DNA from 3 places in the Geodermatophilus sp. SYSU D01106 genome. Region 2 is predicted to be linked to each of the others. Evidence: predicted binding sites of a transcription regulator. Region 2 holds the regulator's gene; each other region holds the start of a gene.
The links. Region 2 encodes LexA, which represses DNA repair genes until DNA is damaged. Its sites were predicted from a motif close to TCGAACANNTGTTCGA; they were not measured.

Region 1 (4,149 bases), on a different contig from region 2:
CGGCCGCTCGGCGCGCTCGCCGGCCGAGCCGTCCCACGGCGCCTCGAGCAGGTCGGCGTCGGCCTCCCGCTCGGACCACCACAGCCCCTCGTGGCCGGGGCGGCCGTCGGCGTAGGCCCACCGGCGCCCGGGCCCCGCCGCGCGCTCGCCCGGCCGGCGCACCAGCAGCACCCGCACGCCCTCGGCGCGGGCGCGGCGGGCCAGCTGCGGGGCGACGGCGGCGTCGAACCGGGACGCGGTGAGCGCGTCGCGGCCCCACGGGCCCGGCTGCTCGACCAGCAACCAGCGCTGGGCCGGCCCGGCCGTGGCGACGGGGGAGTCGCCGCGGGCCAGGGCGGTCACCGAGCAGCGGGTCGGGTCCAGCCGTCCGGTCCGGACCGCGGCGCTCACCCGGGGGAGCGCCGCGGGCTCACGACCCGGTCCCGAGGGCGTCGGCACGCTCCCCATCGTCCCCGCCGGCGTCGGGCACGGGCGCACCCGGCCCGGCCGGCCCCGGCTCCGGGGCGGTGGCGGGCACGCCGTCGACGGCGCCGTCGACTGCGCCGTCTGCGGGACCGGGGTGCGCGTAGGCGACGACCGCGACCGACTCGGTCACCAGCCGGCGGGCCAGCGTCAGCTGGTCGGCGGGCTCGAGGCCGGCCAGGTCAGCGACCTTGAGCTCGCCGCTGGCCAGCAGCGCCTCCAGCGCCGGGCGGGTGGCGGCGGGGAACTCGTGCGACCGGCGGCCGCCGAGCAGCGTGACCCGGTCGCCGCCGGCCGGGTCGGCGGAGGAGGGGCGCAGGGCGGTGCGCAGCCGGGGGCGCAGCCGCAGCACGCTGTCGGGCGACAGCGCGGCGGCCGCGGTGGCCTGCGCCAGCGGGGCGACGGGCTCGGGCCGGACCTGCGACCAGGCGCGCCCGCGCACGCGGTCGGCGACCTGGTCGGCGTCGACCCGGCCCAGCCACTCCTGCAGCGCGCCGACCACGGTGGCGACGTCGTCGCGCAGCGCGCCGGGGTCGGCCAGGTCGACGCCGAGCGGCAGCGCGCGGCGCAGTTCGCGGTCGTCGGCGGCCAGCGTGCGCACCAGGTCGAGCACCGACTCGACCGCCGACCAGCGGGTGACCGAGTGCACGCCGATGGTCAGGTGGGCGCTGGTCTGCCCCAGCGCGACGGCCGAGTGCAGGTAGCCGCGGGGCAGGTAGAGCGCGTCGCCGGGGCGCAGCACGGCGTCGATCACCGGCTCGCGCCGCGCGGCGGCGGCCACCTCGGCGGCCCGGTCGTTCCACGGCTGGGTGCGCAGTGGCTCCTCGAGCACCGGCTCGTGGATCGTCCAGTGCTTCTCGCCGGCGACCTGCAGCACGAAGACGTCGTGGACGTCGTAGTGCGGGCTGAACCCGCGCGAGGACGGCGGGGTGACGTAGGCGTTGACCTGCGTGGGGTGTCCCAGGTCAGCGGCCAGCTGGTCGGCGAACTCGATCAGCGGCGGCCAGAGCCGGTGCAGGCCCTGCAGGACCACGGTGCTGCCGTCGGCGAACAGGCGCAGCACGGCGTCGGAGGAGACCTGGTCGGTCACCTCGGCGCCGGCGCCGCCGGAGGTGGTGAACCGCTTCGCGTCGACGACGGCGCCGTCCTTGGCGATGCGGATGAAGGGGGTGCGCAGCCCGCGGCGGGAGAGCAGCTCGTCGACGTCGGCCAGCGTGAGCAGGTCGGCGAAGGACTCCCCGGTGTCCTCGGCGCGGGTCAGCAGCGGGCGGCGGGACCAGTGCTGCTCGGCGAAGACGGCGGGGTCGAGGTGGGTGCACCGGCGCAGGGCCGGGCGGAGGTCAGCTCCGCCCGGCCCCGCGACGGCCGGGTCCTGGTTCAGGCCGAACCGTCCGCGCCACCGTCGGCGCCACCGTCGGCGCCGCCGTCCGAGCCGCCGCCGGCCGCACCGCCGTCGGCCGGGCCGTGGCCCGCGCCGCCGTCCGCGCCACCGTCGGCACCGCCGTCCGCACCGCCGTCCGCGCCACCGTCGGAGCCGCCGCCCGCCGCGCCACCGTCGGCCGGGCCGTGGCCGGCGCCGCCGTCGGCGCCACCGTCGGCACCGCCGTCCTGGTGGCCGGGCGTGCCCTCGCCGGCGCCGCTGTCGGCCGGACCCTCCACGCTGGTCATGTCGTCGTCGTCGAGCGCCATCGAGTTCCTCCGGTCACTGTCGCAGCCGTCCGCCGGACGGCGGTCGGTCGTGTCCCACCTAACCCGATCGGCAGCGCGCCACACATGCCCCCACCAGCCGTTTCCCGACACGCACGGACACCTCCGCGGACGGCGCGCCGGGGACCGCGGCGGGCGGCTAGTCTCCTCCGGTCGGTCCGAACACGTGTTCGAGAGGCGGGGCGGGATGGCAGCGGGGCGTGCGGAGGGGTGCAGCGTGCTGCACGTCGACATGGACGCCTTCTTCGCCAGCGTCGAGGTGCGCCGGCACCCCGAGCTGGCCGGCACGCCGGTGATCGTCGGCGGCGCCGGCAACCGCGGGGTGGTCACCTCGGCCACCTACGAGGCGCGCGCGTACGGCGTGCACGCCGCGATGCCCACCGCCCGCGCGCTGCGGCTGTGCCCGACCGCCACCGTGCTGCCGGGGGACATGGCGCTCTACGCGGAGGTCTCCCGCTCGGTCATGGCGCTGTTCCGGTCGGTCACGCCGCTGGTCGAGCCGCTGAGCCTGGACGAGGCGTTCCTCGACGTCTCCGGGGCCGGCCGCCGGCTCGGCGACGCGGCGGAGATCGGCGAGTACCTGCGCGCCCGGGTCTTCGACGAGCAGGGCATCACCTGCTCGGTCGGGGTGGCCGGGACGAAGTTCGTGGCCAAGCTCGCCTCCACCCGGGCCAAGCCCGACGGCCTGCTCGTCGTCCGCCCGGCCGAGGTCATCGACTTCCTGCACCCGCTGCCGGTGGGCGCGCTGTGGGGGGTGGGCGCCAAGACCGAGGAGGTGCTCCTGCGGCTGGGGCTGCGCACCGTCGGCGACCTCGCGCACGTCCCGGCGCGCACCCTGCAGCGGGCGGTCGGCCCGGCGGCCGGCGGCTCGCTGCACGAGCTGGCCTGGGGCCGCGACCCCCGGCGCGTGGTCCCCGACGAGCCGGAGCGCTCGATCGGGCACGAGGAGACCTTCGGCACCGACGTCGACGACCCCGCCGTCGTCCACCGGGAGCTGCTGCGGCTGGCCGAGCGGACGGCGGGCCGGCTGCGGGCGGGGAGCTGGCTGGCGCGCACGGTGAGCATCAAGGTCCGCTTCGCCGACTTCACCACGATCACCCGCAGCCGCACCCTCGACGTCCCCACCGACGTCGGGCAGGACCTCTACGACACCGCCCGCGCCCTCTTCGACGCCCTGGGCCTGGACCGGGCGCGGCTGCGGCTGGTGGGCGTGCGCGCCGAGCGGCTGGTGCAGGCCGGGTCGACGCCGCGCCAGCTCGAGCTCGGCGAGCGCGAGCACGGCCGCCGCGACGCCGAGCTGGCCGCCGACCGGGCCGCCCGGAGGTTCGGCGCGGGGGCCGTCCGGCCGGCCACGCTGCTGCACCGCGACCGCGACCGGCGGGTCCGCGACCGCCCGCGGGGGTGATCCGGGTCCACCGTGGGCGGGTCGCCGCGCGCTCGCCTTTCGCACCCCGTGAACGGCTCGTATCCTCGTGGGTACCGCCGGGGGGGACCCGGCGGATCAGGCCTTGGCCCACCTGGAGGCATCCGTGCCGCTCTCCGAGCACGAGCAGCGACTGCTGGAGCAGATCGAGCGCGCCCTCGTCGACGACGATCCGAAGTTCGCCTCCTCCGTCCGCACGGGTGACCGCAGGCTCAGGGCCCGGCGGAAGCTGCAACTGGGTGCGCTGCTCGTGGTGGTGGGCCTCGCGGTCCTCGTCGGTGGCGCCGTCGCCCCCTCTGTCCCGCTCGGCGTCCTCGGCTTCCTCGTCATGTTCGGCGGCGCCGCGCTCGGCGTGTTGAACTACCGCTCCGCCACCGGTGCGGTCGAGGCCGGCCCGGCCGGGCCGGCCGGTGCCCGCGGCGGCAGTACCGCCCGCGGCCGCGGCGGCAAGCCCCGCAAGCAGCCGCTGAAGAACCGCCTCGAGGAGCGCTTCCGCCGCCGCTACGACCAGTAGCCCGCAGCCTCCCCCCGACGGCCGCCCGCCCGCCCCCGGGCGG
Region 2 (4,149 bases):
GTGTCCTCCACCTGCTGGGCCAGCTGCTGGAGCTGGTCCTCGTCGACCGGCCGGCCCTGGCAGGCGCGGCGCACGCCGGCGACGACCTTGGCGCGGTTGAAGGGCTCGCTGACGCCGCTGCGCTTGACGACGGCGAGCACCGCCTCCTCCACGGTGGTGAAGCGGCGACCGCAGGCCGGGCACGAGCGGCGGCGTCGGGTGGTGGCCCCCTCGTCGGCCTCGCGCGAGTCGATCACCCGGCTGTCGGCGTTGTGGCAGAACGGGCAGCGCACTGCGGTTCACCTCCTCCGCGGACGGTCGGGCTGTGGACCCCTCTGGGGACATCCGGTGGAGACGCCGGGGAAGACCTGAGGACGAGCTGTGGAGGACTTCCATCGGTGCAACTACTAGATGTAGGGGGACAGTAGGCCGCCCTCCACTACATCTGCAAGACGACGCCGGGCGTGTCTCTTCCCGCGCGACGAGACCGTGACCCACTGGTGACCAGGCGCGAGCAGTTCTCCCACCCGTCACACGACACGCCGCGGCGCCGCGCGTGTCGGCGCGCGGGAGGCCGGGAGGTGGCGTACACGCGACGGCCGGGGCACTGCCTCCGGGCGCTGCCTCCGGGCGCTGCTCCGGGCACCGCCTCCGGGCACGCCGGAGGGACGCGGGAGCCGGCCGGACCGGCCCCCGCGGGACGTCCCGGGAGGAGCGCGCTCAGGCGGTGGGGACCGCCGGGCGGCCGCCGCGGGGGTTCGGCACGAGGTCGCCGAGCCGGATGGGGCGGGTGAGCAGGTCGGGCTCGGGCGCGGGCAGGCGCACCGCGGGCGCGACGACGGTCGCGTCACCGACGGGGGCCGCCACGGCAGGGGCCGCGACCGGGATCCCGGCCGGGGTCTCGGCCGAGGTGGCGGCAGGGTCCACGACGACCGCCGGCATCTCCGTCGTGAGCGCACGGTGCCGGCCGGGGACGGCCTCGGCCGGCGCGCGGTGGCGGCCGGCGCCGGCGGCGCCGACGGCGGGCTGCTCGGCGGTGACGTCGCCGCCGTGCCGCCGGGAGCGGCGCGACGCACGGGACGCGCGGCGCCCGCCGACCGGCGCGCCGGACCCCTGGTCGAGGACGGGCTCCGGGGCGGGAGCGGGGGCGAGCGCGAGGTGGCGCTCGGGCAGCCGCACGTCGACCAGGCCGACCCACGTGCCGGCGCCCTCGACGACCCCGGGCACGTCGGCCCGCAGTCGCACCCAGGCCTCGCACGCGCCCGTCGCGTCGTGCCGCCAGCCGAGCATCGCGCCCGGCACCCAGGCGCCCTCGACGAGCACCTCGACGTCCTGCGGGGACCCGAAGGACACCGCGGCCCTGCTGTTCACGGCTGCTGACACGCTCCTGACCGTAGGTGCCGATCCGACCTCGGCGGGTGAGCGACCGGGGGCCGATCGTTGACGAACTCCCGCCGCGCTTCTCGTCACTTCTCCGACCACCACACCGACACCGGCCTCAGCACCCGGGACCCGGCTCAGGGCAGCCGGAGCACCTGGCCGACCTCGACGACGGAGCCCTCGAGGTCGTTGAGCGCCTCGATCGCGTCGACGACGGCTCGCACGTCCTGGTCGTCGCGGGCGACCTCCGCGGCGATCGACCACACGGTGTCGCCCTCCCCCACCACGACGCTGCTGCCGGCGGCGAGCTGCAGCCCCTCGTCGGGCGCGAGGACCTCCCGGCCCAGCACCGCGCCGCCCACCCCGGCGGCGAGCACGAGGACGGCGACGAGCCGCCGCCCGCGGCCGGTCAGCCGGACCGGCACCGGGGCGGGCGCGGCCGGACGGCGGCCGGACCCCCGCGCGGGCTCGGCGCGCACCGGGCGGCCACCGGGCCGCGCCGGGTCGCGCCGGGTGCGCGACGCCTCGGCGGCCGGACCGGCGGAGGGACCCGTGGCCCGCGGCGCCGCGGCGGCCGGCCGGTCGGGCACCGGGCGCAGGTGACCGGCCACGCGCGGACCGGAGCCCGGCAGCGCGCCCGCCTCCCCCACGGCGCCGGTGGGCCGGCGCGGCGGCGTCCGGCGGGCCGCGGGCGCCGATGCCCGCTCGTCGAGGAGCGGCCGCCACGGCACCCGCACCGCCGCGTCGAACTCGAGCACTGCCTGCCGCACGCCGCCCATGACCCGCTCCTCCTCGTCGACCGCCCTCGAACACGCGTTCGATTCGAACGTCTGTGCGATGTCTACCGCACGCCCCCGACGAGGTCGACACGACACCGCGGGTGTTTCGAACACACGTTTGAAGTGGCGGCCCCGAGGCGCTACGGTCCGACCAGCACCCCGTCCGTCCGGTGTCCCCCGCGGGACGTCCGTCCGCTCCCTCCCGGTCCACCCGGGAGCCGGGCGGCCGCCCGGGCGGCACGGCAACCGGGCAGGAGACCAGGTCGCGGCACGCGGCCGGCGAGGAGGAGACGTGGCGGGCACGAGCGGGACCGGCCGGCGCACGGACGGCGAGACGGCGCGGGGCACCACGGCCTCTCGCCGCCCGGCCGCCCGGCGGGGAGCGGACGCCGGGGGCGCCGCCACCGCCACGGGCACCGCCGCGGTGCGCACCTTCCCCGACCGGGCCGAGGCCGGCGACGGGCTCACCCAGCGCCAGCGCCGGGTCCTCGAGGTCATCCGCGACTCGATCGAGCGCCGCGGCTACCCGCCCTCGGTCCGCGAGATCGGCGAGGCGGTCGGCCTGTCGTCGGCGTCGTCGGTCGCCCACCAGCTGTCGGTGCTGCAGAAGAAGGGCTGGCTGCGGCGTGATCCGAACCGCCCCCGCGCGCTGGACGTCCGGCTGCCCGGCGACACCGCCGCCGAGTCGGCGCCGGCCGCCCCGGCCGCCGACGGCACGGCCGCCCCCACCTACGTCCCGCTGGTCGGCCGGATCGCCGCCGGTGGCCCGGTGCTGGCCGAGCAGGCGGTCGAGGACGTCTTCCCGCTGCCGCGCGAGCTCGTCGGCGACGGCACGCTGTTCATGCTCAAGGTCGCCGGTGACTCGATGGTCGACGCGGCCATCTGCGACGGCGACTGGGTCGTCGTGCGCCAGCAGCCGACCGCGGAGAACGGCGAGATCGTGGCCGCGATGCTCGACGGCGAGGCCACGGTGAAGACCTACAAGCGGCGCGACGGGCACGTGTGGCTGCTGCCGCACAACCCGGCGTACGAGCCCATCCCGGGCGACGAGGCGACCATCCTCGGCCGGGTGGTCACCGTCCTGCGCCGGGTCTGACGACAGCTCCCGGGGCCCGGCCCGCGCGCCGGACCCCGGGCGGGTCCGGGGCGACCCGCGGGCGGTCGCGTCAGGCGGCGGGCGGCTGGTCGGGCGAGCGCCGCCGGCGCAGCCGCCCGGCGAGCCACACGAGCAGGGTGGCCACCGCGGCGGCGAGCAGCCCCGCGGCCAGCGGGGGCGTGCCGTCGTCGCCGCCGTCGAGCAGGCCCGACGGCCCGGCAGCGGTCGACGCGGGCGTCGCGGGTGCCGCCGTCTCCGCGGGGACGGGCACGAGCGTGACGTCCCCGGGCAGGCCCTCCCCCGCCACCAGCAGCGCGCCGCCGTCAGCGGTGAAGGACACCGCCTCCCCCTGCGGCGCGTCGGGGAGCGCCACCCGCACCGGCTCGCCGGCGAGCGCGGCCAGGACGTCGGAGCCGGCGAGCGGCCAGACGTAGGCGTCGGTGTAGGTGCGCAGCGCGATGCGGCTGCCGTCGCGCGCCACCGCGCCACCGGTCACCAGCAGCTGTCCCGCGCGGCCGACCGGCCCGCCCGGCGTGCCGGTCAGGGTGAAGGTCACCGTCCCGACGTCGGCCAGCGCGACCGTGCCGCCGTCGACCAGCGGCGCCGCGGGGCGGTAGACGTGGCTCGCGCCCAGCACCTCCTTGGTCACGATGTACGGCGTCCCGTCGGGGGCCACGAGCAGCGCCTCGGCGTCGTGCGGCCCGTCCGGGTAGGTGAGCCGGTACAGCGCCGTGCCGCCGTCGGGGCGCAGCGCGATGAGCGCGACGGTCGCCCGGGTGGCGTTGTTGTCGCCGGTGTCGGCCAGCCACACGGTGCCGTCGGCGCCGACGCCGAGGTCCTCGGGGTCGTAGGGGTCCAGCGGCGCGGTGGTCACGTCGACGACCTGGCACCCGCCGTCGAGGACGGCGACGCTCA
Region 3 (4,149 bases), on a different contig from region 2:
GGTGAGGGCGTGCGGCACCGGGTAGGCCTGCTTGCCCTTCTCGGTGTGGCCCTCGCCCTGGATGGCGATGGCGCTCGGGGCGACGACGCGGCGGCCGCCGTTGACGTCGGGGTGGGTGACGCGGCCGCCGTGCATCACCTGCATGACGATCCGGCCGCCGCGGGCGTGCACGGCGTCGGCGACGCGGCGCCAGCCGGCGACCTGCTCGTCGGTGACGATGCCGGGCTGGCCGACGAACGCCTGCGACTCGTGGACGGGATAGGTGCCCTCGGTGACGATCAGGCCGATGGAGGCGCGCTGCGCGTAGTGCTCGACGACGAGGTCGCCGGGGACGCCGGAGCTGCCGGAGCGCATGCGGGTCAGGGGCGCCATGGCCACGCGGTTGGCGAGCTCGAGGTCGCCGAGGGTCACGGGGGAGAACAGGTCCACGGGAGGTTCCGACACCGCGCGGGGCCGCGTTCTTCCGGGGTGCGGGCGGCGTCACACCCGGCACGATGGGCCGGTGAGCCCGCTCGCCGCCGCCGTCGAGGGCTGGTCACCCGGCCCGGTCACCGACACCGCCGTCGTCGCGCCCGGGCCCGCGGCGGCCTTCGCGGCGCTGCTCGACCGCCCCGCCGACGCGCCCGCGGAGGGCGACCCGCTGCCGCTGGGCTGGCACTGGTTCACCTTTGTCGAGCGGCCGGCCACCGCCGACCTCGGCGAGGACGGCCACCCGCGAGAAGGCCACTTCCTGCCGCCGCTACCGCACCGGCGCCGGATGATCGCCGGCGGCCGGTTCGAGGCCGTCGCCCCGCTGGTCGTGGGCTCGACGGTGGAGCGGACGTCGTCGCTGGCCCGCTGCGAGGTCAAGGCCGGGCGCAGTGGCGAGATGCTGCTGGTCACGGTGCGCAGCGAGTTCCGCTCGGCGGGGCGGCTGCTGCTCATCGAAGAGCAGGACGTCGTCTACCGCTCCCAGCCGGGCGGGTCCTCACCGGCGCCGGCGGGTGCCGGGGTGCCGGGCGTGGACGGCGACACCTCGGTGGACCTGGTCCCCGACGAGGCGCTGCTGTTCCGCTTCAGTGCGCTGACCTACAACGCGCACCGCATCCACTACGACGCGCCGTACGCCACCGGCGTCGAGGGCCATCCCGGGCTGGTCGTGCACGGCCCGCTGCTGGCGCTGCTGCTCCTGGAGGTCCCGCGCCGCGCCATGTCGGAGAGGTCCGCTCCGGACCGGTCCGTCACGTCCTCCACCCACCGGCTGGCCCGCCCGGTGTACGTGGGCACGGCCGTCCGGGCGACCGGCCGGGCCGACGGGGAGCGGTGGTCGCTGTCGGCGGGCGCGGTCGGCGGGCCGGCGTCGATCACCGGCACCGCCACGCTCGGACCGCTCCCCTCCTGACGCCGGGGGCTCTGCGCATCACACCAAGGGCTCAGCGCGTTTCCGCGGGAACGCCTCCCCGCAGCACGGTCCCACCCGACGGCGTTCCTGCGGGAACGCCCTCAGGCCGCTGAGCTGCGGTTCTGTCAGTGGCTGGGTCTAGCGTCCCGAACACACGTTCGAGGAGGACGCCGTGACCGAGCACCATCCCGCCGCCGAGACGGAACTGCCGCTCGACGAGCTCGCCGAGCGCATCACCGGCGCCGCCGTCCGGCTGGCCGCCGCCACGGCGGAGTGGCTGCTGCTCATCGCCCAGTTCGACCGGCGCGAGGGCTGGGCGGGCCACGGTCTCCGGTCGTGCGCGCACTGGCTGGCCTGGCAGTGCGGGCTGTCCCCGGGCACCGCACGCGAGCACGTCCGGGTCGCCCGTGCCCTCACCACGCTGCCCGGGATCCGCGGCGCCTTCACCGCCGGCCGGCTGTCCTACTCCAAGGTCCGCGCCATGACCCGCGTCGCGGCCCCCGAGACCGAGGCGGCTCTGCTCGATCTCGCGCGCGAGGCCACCGCCGCGCAGGTGGAGCGGGTGGTCCGGGGGTGGCGCCGCTCCGACGCGGTCGAGGCCGGCACCGTCCGCGAGAAGCGGCGCTTCGAGTACTGGTGGGACGACGACGGGATGCTGGTCGTGCGCATGCGCCTCGATCCCGAGCAGGGCGCGGCCTTCCTCACCGGGATCGACTCGCCGGCCGAGCGCGACGCTCGCCGCGACCGGGCCGCCGCCAAGCGAGCGGCCGCCGCAGCGGCGGCCACCACCGCGGAGGACGGCATCACTCCGGACGGCGGGACCTCCGACAGCGCGGGGAGCCGGACCGACGACGAGCCGCTCGACGAGGTCGCGCTGGCGCGGGAGCGGACGGCCGAGCGCCGCTGCGCCGCCGTGGCCCGATTGGGCGCCGCCGCACCGGAGGCCGACCGCCGGGCCGGCGACCCGCCACGACGCGAGGTGGTCGTGCACGTCGACGCCGCCGTGCTCGCCGACGACGCCGCAGCGGGTCGCGCCTACCTGGAGAACGGGCCGGCCCTGCACGGCAGCCAGGTCCGCCGGATGCTCTGTGAGGCCACCGTCGTCACGATGCTCGAGCGGGACCGCGAACCGCTGGCCGTCGGCCGGGCGCGGCGTCTGGCCACCCGGGCTCAGCGCCGGGCGCTCGTGCGGCGCGACGGCGGGTGCATCCGGCCGGGCTGCCCCGAGACCCGCCCCGAGCGGCTGCACGCCCACCATCGGCGGCCCTGGTCGGCCGGCGGGAGCACCGACATCGACAACATGGCGCTCCTCTGCGACGCCGACCACGGCCTCGCGCACGACCTCGACCTGCGGATGAGCCGGCGCGGCGGCGAACTGGTCGCCGTCACACCGGACGGCCGCCGGGTGTGGGCCCGTGGCGACACCGCCTTCACCGCGGGCGTCGAGGCGGGCGTCGAGCTCCTCGATGCCGCGGCCCCGGACGCCGAGCGCGGGAGCGTCCTGCGGCTGCTGCCCGGTGGGGACCGGCAGCTGCCCGGGACGCTCGCGGTCGGCGGGGAGCGGATGGACCTGGGCTACGTCGTCGGGGTGCTGCTCGGCAACCGCGACCTGGAGCGCCGGCTCGCAGCCGAACGCGGCGGACGGGCGGCCTGATCCGCCCGGCGTTCCCGCGGGAACGCGCGCCCGCACATCGCGCCGGAGCCCGTGGGGAGCCGGACGAGGACGCGCCCAGGGTGGCCGGAGCAGCGGCTCCGGCCACCCTGGACGGGACGTCGTCGGTCAGGCCACCGCGCGGCGGCGGGTGACGACGGCCCCGGCGGCCAGGCTGACTCCCAGCCAGCCGGCGAGGACCAGCAGGGACTGCGTCGGGGTTCCGCCCTGCGCGAGGGTGAGCACGGCCTCGGCCGGGTCGAGCCTCGAGCCGACCTCCGGCTTGAAGGTGCGCACCAGCGGCAGCACGCCGAGGACGACCAGGTAGAAGGACGTCAGCGCGGCCGGGGTGTTGGCCAGCGCCGCGCCGACCCCGGCGCCGACCAGCGCGAACACCGCGCCCGCGGCGACGACCACCCCGAGCGCGCGCCCGGTGCCGTCCCAGGACACGTCGCCGGCGAGCAGCGCCAGAGCGCCGGTGACGAGCGCCGCGGACACCGCCGCCAGCACCGCACCGAGCAGCCCGACGGCCGCCGCCTTGGCCGCCAGCACCCGGCCCCGGCGCGGGACGAGCAGGTAGGTCGTCTGCACGGTCCGGTGGCTCCACTCCCCCGCGGTGGACAGCACGCCGAGGGCGACCAGGACCAGGCCGGTGAGCATCCCCATCACGCCGATCGGGCCGGTGACCGACCCCAGGTCCTCGGTGCTGGCGGACGCGATCAGCGCGGTCGCGGCCGGCGCGAGGAGGGCGGCCGCCGCGGCCAGCGACCGGCCCGAGCGGGTGGACAGCGACTTGCGGACCTCGACGCCGACCAGCGTGGCGGCCGACGGCGCCCCGGAGCGGACGGGCGGACGGGCGCCGGATGGGGACGCGGCGGGAGGAGCGCCCCGGGCGGGGAGGTCGGCGGGCAGGACGGTGGCCATGACGGTCTCCAGGGAGGGGGGTCGGGTCGGGCGCGGAAGGAGTCGGGATCGCCGCGGGGAGAGTCGGGACGGGCGGGGGGAGGGCTCAGGCCGCGGCGGTGAGCTGGAAGAACAGGTCCTCGATGCCGCGGCGGACGGGGCGCAGGTCGGTGAGCACGAGGCCGGCCGCCGCGGCGACCGCGCCGACCTGGCC

Region 1: a site for LexA is predicted at 2,328-2,343, ahead of dinB (DNA polymerase IV). Genes of this name have one in related genera too.
Region 3: a site for LexA is predicted at 1,528-1,543, ahead of ACI78R_RS18480 (DUF222 domain-containing protein). Genes of this name have one in related genera too.

The regions. Positions count from the first base shown of each region.
Region 1 covers NZ_JBJGYM010000004.1:66-4,214, reverse strand. Annotated here, with positions in the region: gene ACI78R_RS05435 (sucrase ferredoxin) at 1-390, opposite strand, end outside; gene ACI78R_RS05430 (cupin domain-containing protein) at 410-1,552, opposite strand; gene ACI78R_RS05425 (BatC protein) at 1,840-2,151, opposite strand; gene dinB (DNA polymerase IV) at 2,387-3,574, shown strand; gene ACI78R_RS05415 (DUF3040 domain-containing protein) at 3,699-4,106, shown strand.
Region 2 covers NZ_JBJGYM010000005.1:224,354-228,502, forward strand. Annotated here, with positions in the region: gene nrdR (transcriptional regulator NrdR) at 1-272, opposite strand, end outside; gene ACI78R_RS07930 (hypothetical protein) at 700-1,362, opposite strand; gene ACI78R_RS07935 (LysM peptidoglycan-binding domain-containing protein) at 1,497-2,138, opposite strand; gene lexA (transcriptional repressor LexA) at 2,431-3,234, shown strand; gene ACI78R_RS07945 (hypothetical protein) at 3,305-4,149, opposite strand, start outside.
Region 3 covers NZ_JBJGYM010000020.1:42,313-46,461, reverse strand. Annotated here, with positions in the region: gene ACI78R_RS18490 (alkene reductase) at 1-429, opposite strand, end outside; gene ACI78R_RS18485 (hypothetical protein) at 503-1,381, shown strand; gene ACI78R_RS18480 (DUF222 domain-containing protein) at 1,554-3,035, shown strand; gene ACI78R_RS18475 (hypothetical protein) at 3,162-3,956, opposite strand; gene ACI78R_RS18470 (ABC transporter ATP-binding protein) at 4,042-4,149, opposite strand, start outside.